2 regions of the Paenibacillus lacisediminis genome follow, and region 1 is predicted to be linked to the other one. Evidence: a T-box and tRNA genes for the amino acid it is inferred to sense, from the RefSeq annotation. Region 1 holds a T-box; the other holds one or more tRNA genes.
The links. The T-box of region 1 lies ahead of ACLD72_RS20220 (proline--tRNA ligase). A T-box ahead of a tRNA ligase gene usually reads a tRNA of that ligase, here a tRNA-Pro.
Positions count from the first base shown of each region.

Region 2: it has a tRNA-Pro gene. The T-box ahead of ACLD72_RS20220 (proline--tRNA ligase) is inferred to sense a tRNA for this amino acid. The anticodon was not compared.

Region 1 covers NZ_JBKIAX020000010.1:233,426-236,842, reverse strand. Annotated here, with positions in the region: gene ACLD72_RS20225 (patatin-like phospholipase family protein) at 1-69, opposite strand, end outside; gene ACLD72_RS20220 (proline--tRNA ligase) at 145-1,851, opposite strand; T-box leader at 1,911-2,135, opposite strand; gene ACLD72_RS20215 (family 10 glycosylhydrolase) at 2,204-3,417, opposite strand, start outside.
Region 2 covers NZ_JBKIAX020000004.1:100,350-103,766, forward strand. Annotated here, with positions in the region: gene ACLD72_RS09260 (zinc ribbon domain-containing protein) at 1-112, opposite strand, end outside; gene ACLD72_RS09265 (DoxX family protein) at 602-1,141, opposite strand; tRNA gene ACLD72_RS09270 (tRNA-Pro) at 1,417-1,493, shown strand; tRNA gene ACLD72_RS09275 (tRNA-Gly) at 1,570-1,643, shown strand; gene ACLD72_RS09280 (putative bifunctional diguanylate cyclase/phosphodiesterase) at 2,287-3,417, opposite strand, start outside.

The sequences.
Region 1 (3,417 bases):
CGCCCTCACCGCTCCCGCCAGCGAAATGCCTTTGACGCCCCCGCCTTCAAACACGCCGTTCATCAGCATCGCTCCCAAAGCCCCCATCCCATACACAAGTCTACTGCTTATGTATGATGGCGGAGGTTGTACGTATGCGGAGATTTATTGTAGCGGGAGCGCTAAGCGGGAAAGGATCTCCTCTACCGTTAACTTTTCAACCGCTGCTTCCCCGCGTTTTACAAATTCAATCACGCCTTGTTTGGCTGTTTTCCCGATAATAATGCGGTAAGGGATGCCGATCAGGTCGGCATCATTGAACTTGATCCCCGGGCGTTCGTCGCGATCGTCCAGCAGCACCTCGATTCCCTTCCGGGCGAGTTGTTCATACAGTTGTTCGGCCAGTTCGATTTGCTGCCGATCCTTCACGGAAACAGGAATGATATGCACCCGATAAGGCGCCAGAGCCGCCGGCCAAACGATTCCGCGCTCGTCATAGTGCTGCTCGACCACGGCGGAGAGCAAACGCGAGATGCCGATTCCGTAACATCCCATTATGATATCCTGCTGCTTCCCCTTCCGATCCAAATAGGACGCTCCCAGCATTTGGCTATACTTTGTCCCCAATTTAAATATATGCCCCACTTCAATCCCGCGGGATAACTTCAGCTTTCCGTCCTTACATTTCGGGCAAGTTTCTCCTTCAACCACAAAACGAAAATCGCCGATATGACTCGTTATGATATCCCGGGCCGGGCTGACATGCCGCAGGTGGAAATCGCGTTCATTCGCTCCCGCGATCCCCTCCGGCAGCGTGCTGACGTCCCGGTCGAGAAGAATGGGGATTTTTAATCCGAGAGGACCCGCAAAACCGGGCGGTGCGCCGGTGGCTTGCTCAACCGTAACCGGGTCGGCAAGTTCAATGCTTTCGGCGCCCATATAGGCTTGCACCTTTAGTTCGTTAACTTCATGATCCCCGCGCACGACAACCGCTACCAGTTGTTTGCCGTCCAGCACATAAATCAGCGTTTTGATCAGTTGCTCGGGCAGAACTTGCAAAAACGTCGTCAATTCCTCGATGGTATGCACTCCGGGCGTATGCATTTTTTCCAAAGCGGCGTCCCCGGGCAGCGGCAGCATACTCACGTTGTGCAATGAGGCAGCTTTTTCGATATTGGCGGCGTAATCGCAATGATCGCAGGCCGCCACAACATCCTCGCCGATGCCGGCAAAAACGATGAATTCATGGGACCCGCCTTCGCCCCCAATCGTGCCGGAATCCGCTTCAACGGCTCGATAGTCGAGCTCGCAGCGCTCCATAATATTCCGGTACGCCCGGTACATCAATGAATAGGAAACATCAAGGCCGCTCCAGTCCGCATCAAAGGAATAGGCATCCTTCATCAGAAATTCCCGGCCGCGCAGCAAACCGAAGCGGGGGCGCCGTTCATCCCGGAATTTCGTCTGGATTTGATATACCGAAACCGGCAGCTTCCGGTAAGTATGAACCTCCCCTTTAAGCAAGCTGGTAATCGCCTCCTCGTGCGTCGGTCCAAGCACAAATTCCCGGCCGTGGCGGTCGTTCAGCCGCATGAGTTCAGCTCCGTAACGGGAATAACGGCCAGACTCATGCCAGAGCTCGGCCGGCTGCAACGCCGGCAGCAGCAATTCCTGCGCGCCGGCCCGCTCCATCTCCGCTCTGACGATTTGTTCGAGTTTGTGAAGAACGCGCCTGCCTAAAGGCAAATAGGTATAAACCCCGGCAGCCAATTGACGAATATAACCGGCCCGAAGCAGCCAAGCGTGGCTGGCCGAATCGGCTTCGGCCGGAACTTCCCTTAACGTAGGCAACAATAACCTGCTTTGACGCATGGCAGATGACCTCCTTATCGTTTCATGAATTAGCCGCATAAACGCAAAAAGACACATTCGTCAGGGACGAATGTGTCGTGGTACCACCCTAATTTCACCGTTATGCGTAAAAAGCAACGATGCTCTAATCCGAATAACGGCGGAATCCGGTACGGGTTACGGTGATGTTCTCCCGTACAGCTCCTAAGGCGGGAAGCATTCCCTCGCGGCAGAGGCCTTTCAGCTGCTGGCCTCCTCTCTGGGGGCACGAAATGGAAGCTTATGTCCTTAATCACGGCTATTTCATATGAGTTAGTATGAGTTCGAATTTATATGATCCAAACTCCGTTGTCAAGTAAATCCTGCAGAAATCTTACATGCCGTAATAATCCTTAAGCAGCGGAATCAGCCCAAGCGGATTTTTGCGCAAGTCTTTGGCACTGAAAAAGATGCTGCCGCTGATTTCCGGGACTTGACGGTTATACTCCAGCTGGTTGATGATTTCCGACGCACTGGACCAGCCAACTTCCGGGGTGCCGATCTTGTACGGAGCATGGCCGATGTACAGTTTTACGCCCGTACCTCGAACTTCGCTGGCCCACCAATCGGCCAGCACGTCGTATTGGACTTCCTTGCGCGTCAGGCTCCAGTAGAGTTGTGGAGCGACGTAATCGATCCATCCATGCTTGATCCAGGCGCGTACATCGGCATAGGTACTGTCATAAGCCGTGATGCCCGCCTTCGTGTCGGAACCCGTAATATCGTTCGCTTTGTTGCGCCATACCCCAAACGGGCTGATGCCAAACGAGACTTTCGGCTTTTCCTGCTTGATGCTGGCCCCAAGATCTTCTACAAATTGATTGATGTTATCCCGGCGCCAGTCACCCTTGTTGGAAATTTGCTTGGCATTATATTGTTTGTACGTGCTGTCATCGTTAAACTTGCTCGATGCCGTTTCCCCCGTCGGATAAAAATAATCGTCCAGGTGAACGCCATCGATTTCGTAGTTTTGGACGACTTCCATAATCGCCTCAATCACATGCTCCCTGGCTTCCGGAATGCCCGGGTTAATATAGAGCTTGCCGTCGAATTTCACGATCCAATCCGGGTGCTCGTTGGCGACGTGGTTTACCGGCAGCTTGCTGGCATCCCCGCCCGTGCTGGCCCGGAACGGATTAAACCAGGCATGGAACTCCATGCCCCGGCGATGCGTTTCCTCGATCAAAAACTTCAACGGATCATACCCCGGATTTTTGCCGGCCGTTCCCGTCAAGTAAGAGGACCACGGAACAAGCTTGGAAGGGTAAATGGCATCCGCCGAAGGGCGAACTTGGACGAACACCGCGTTTATCCCCATCGCTTGCACATCATCAAGCAGCTTGATGTATTCCGTCTTTTGCGCTTCCGTTTTTCCGTATGAGCTTGTGCTCGGCCAATCCAGATTGGCAACGGTGGACACCCAGACGCCGCGCAGCCCGTCTGCGGCCGTTCCTGCCCCCGGTGTCTGCGGTGTTTGCGGCAGATCACTCTGTGAGTCGTACTCATCGGCATCCTTGTCCGTGCCGGCGGCAGGCGTTTCCACTTCCT
Region 2 (3,417 bases), on a different contig from region 1:
CCCGGTATATCGTGCGCGCCGACACCTCAAAACGTTCGGCAAGCTCGCCCGCTGTCACGGTTTTGCGTTCCATCAACAAATAGACGATCCCAAACAGACGGTTCATTTGCATGCCAACTTCCCCCCTTGCTATAAGCCACTGCGACAACTCCCTGCTATAGTATACCGGCAGCAAGGTGACAACACCATGACCATTAAAAGCGAAAGACGGTAGCCGCTGATGATTATTGGTCGCGGGCATGTGCAATGGGGCGATGGAAATAGAGGTAGCGTGTTGGCTTGCTGCTTGCACTACCTCCCGCGAAAGATTAGAGGTAATTTATGGCGTTATTTCTGATATTCCCCCCTTTTGCACAAAATAGCGGAACTTTTAGTCCCTATTTCTGCACCAAGTTGGGAAAAGTCGCCATTTCGCCCCGAACCTTCCACAATAGAGGTAAAAAGTTCCTCTATATTTGGCTGTATCCCTTTTTTGATGAAAATAGGACCATTTTTTACCGTTATTTCCTTAGCTTCCGCAAGAACGCAGCAAAAAGACCCTTCACTAAGGAAGAGCCTTTGGAAGGGTCTATGAAGGTTCTTATTAATCCGGTCCGTCACTTTACGCTGTATGTTTCACATTCACCGGAGGTTGTGGCGCTCCCAGATGTGTTCCCGCATCCCCTTTTTTGCCGAACAGTTTGCGCAGGTAAGGGAGCACGTAGTAGTCGAGGCCGATTTTGCCGGCGTTGGCGGCGGCGACGATCACCAGCACTTCAAGCAGCAGCATTTGCGCGTTTGTGCTTACCGTTCCGCTGAAGAGGAACGCTGCGTTCATCAACAGGCCCATCAGGGCGGCGAAGGTGGTGAAGGTGCCGAGGATCAGCCCCAGGCCGACCAGGAACTCGCCGTAAGGAACGAGGACGTTGAAGATGCCTACGTTAGGCAGGGCGAAATGTTCCAGGAAGGTGGCCCACCAGCCTTGAACAGCGGGATGATCGCCCGTGCTGTTCGCGATTGCGCCGGTGAGGAAACCCGCGGCGTCGAAGCCGCCGGTAATTTTATGATACCCTGCTTCAATCCATTGGTACCCGAGGTAAACCCGGATGGCGGTCAGCAGCCACATGGCGATTTTATTGGTTCTCAGGAAGTTGTTAAACATTTTTACCACTCCTTAAGTGATTTGTTAGGTTGATTTTGGTTTTTTGAGGATGATCATCTTTGATGTCTTTATTATAAGTGATATTTTTCACAATATATGTGATTTAAATCACATATATTAAAAATTTAATATATTAATTTTAATCTAACCTACCTGTTCATGAATCTCTTCCAAACAGCAACGTCTTCCTTTACGAAAAATTATGTTGCACCGATCCAGCAAAAGTGTTATATTATATTTTGTCTTCGCGTTAGAGGCTGATCCGCGAAGCTTTACGGGACGTAGCTCAGCTTGGTAGAGCACCTGGTTTGGGACCAGGGGGTCGCATGTTCGAATCGTGTCGTCCCGACCATTAATGTTTTGGTATGGGCCCCGCAAAAGTAATCGGAATTCGCTGCGGAGCTTAACGTCACATTTGTGGGTAATGTGCGGGTGTAGTTCAATGGTAGAACTCCAGCCTTCCAAGCTGGTAGCGTGGGTTCGATTCCCATCACCCGCTCCATAATGAATGCAATGAATCCTTACACGGTAAGGATTTTTTTATTTTCCGGGAAAAAGTAAGAAAAACGCCTGACGGCGTCCTTTAATGGCTCTGACTTCTACTTTGGAGCGATTGGAGGGATGGGTTCCCATTCCTTCTTCGGTTCTTTGAGTAACCTTCCCCTTCTTTCATGAACAGCAGCGCCCCAGTACCTCGGCTCTTTCCATCTGTAGTCTGCATCAGTGGACGCTGCTCTAACGGACTCCAGCGACCTTATCCGCCCATTTCCCGGGTATTTCCCAGCCTAACGGACACACGCGACCCTATTTCGCTCTAAACCCGTTCATCCGGGACGATTTAAGGTAAATAAGGTCTTCTCTGTCCGTTACATTTTGCAAACCTCCGTTCTCCCTCAAATAAGGGCTCTGGTGTCCCTTAGCCCCCAGCTCCCTCTTCTCCCCTCTCTACCTGCAAAAACATCGCCCTCTACCATGCCCGAAATTTTATAAATTCTATAAGAGGTTGTTTAAAAAGTACGCTTTTGATCACGAAGTAAATTCAAGAAGTAATTCGGCATCGAATCTTGAATTCAGCCGGGCCAAACATAAGCTTCGGTGCTGAAAACCGAACTTTTTGAACACGAACTTTAAGGTAAAAAAATCCCCTAGCCGGCAAGCCGGCTAAGGAATTCGTGCTCCAGCACGCCGGCGGATACCGGTTTGCTGAATAAATATCCCTGACCTTCATGGCATTTTTGCAGCCTCAGAAACTCCAGCTGCTCCTCATTTTCGACGCCTTCGGCCGTCACCTTGAGCTTTAGATGATGCGCCATGGTCGTGATCGTCGAGACGATCGCCGCGTCGTTGCCATCGCACATGACCTCTTTGACGAAGGAGCGGTCGATTTTCAGCCGGTCGATCGGCAAGCTTTTCAAATAATACAGTGAGCTGTAACCGGTGCCGAAATCGTCGATGCTGATTTGGATGCCCAGGCTCTTCAAACGATGGAGCTGGTCCAACGCCGTATCGATATCGTAGGTCATGCTTTCGGTCACTTCCAGTTCCAGATAACGGGGGTCCAGGCCAACCTCGCGCAAAATCGCGCCGATCCGCTCCACCAGATTGTATTGGCGGAATTGGCGCATCGACAAATTGACCGATACGTTCACCGGCTCATATCCCGCAAGCTGCCACATCTTATTGTATTCGCAGGCCGTTTTGAGCACCCATTCCCCCAACGGAACGATCAGTCCGCTTTCCTCGGCCAACGGGATAAACTCGCTGGGCGGAAGCAGCCCGCGTTTCGGATGATTCCAGCGGACAAGCGCCTCCATCCCCACCATTTTTCCGTTGTCCAGGCTCATCTGCGGCTGAAACTCCAGAAAAAACTCTTCGCGCTCCAGCGCCTTGCGCATATCGTTCTCCAGCTCCACGCGGGACTGGGTATACATCTTCATTTCCGGGGTATACCGCATAAAATGAACCCCGTGTTCCTTGGCATGATGAACCGCCATATCCGCATATTGAATCATCTGGTCGACCGAATCGCCGTCAACCGGGAACACCGACAAGCCCATGCTGAGCGAAATATGGTATTCCGTATCGTCGATCAGCACTGCAGGATTTACCGAATCGAGCAGTTGCTTGGCCCGCTCTTCGGCAAACTCGGCGCCGTTCACCCTCCTCGGCAAAATCAAAGCGAATTCGTCCTCACCCATGCGGTACACCCGCTCATCGGCGTAACACAGCTCCCGCAGCCTGCCGCCAAATTCGGTGAGCAGCTTATCCCCCGCGCT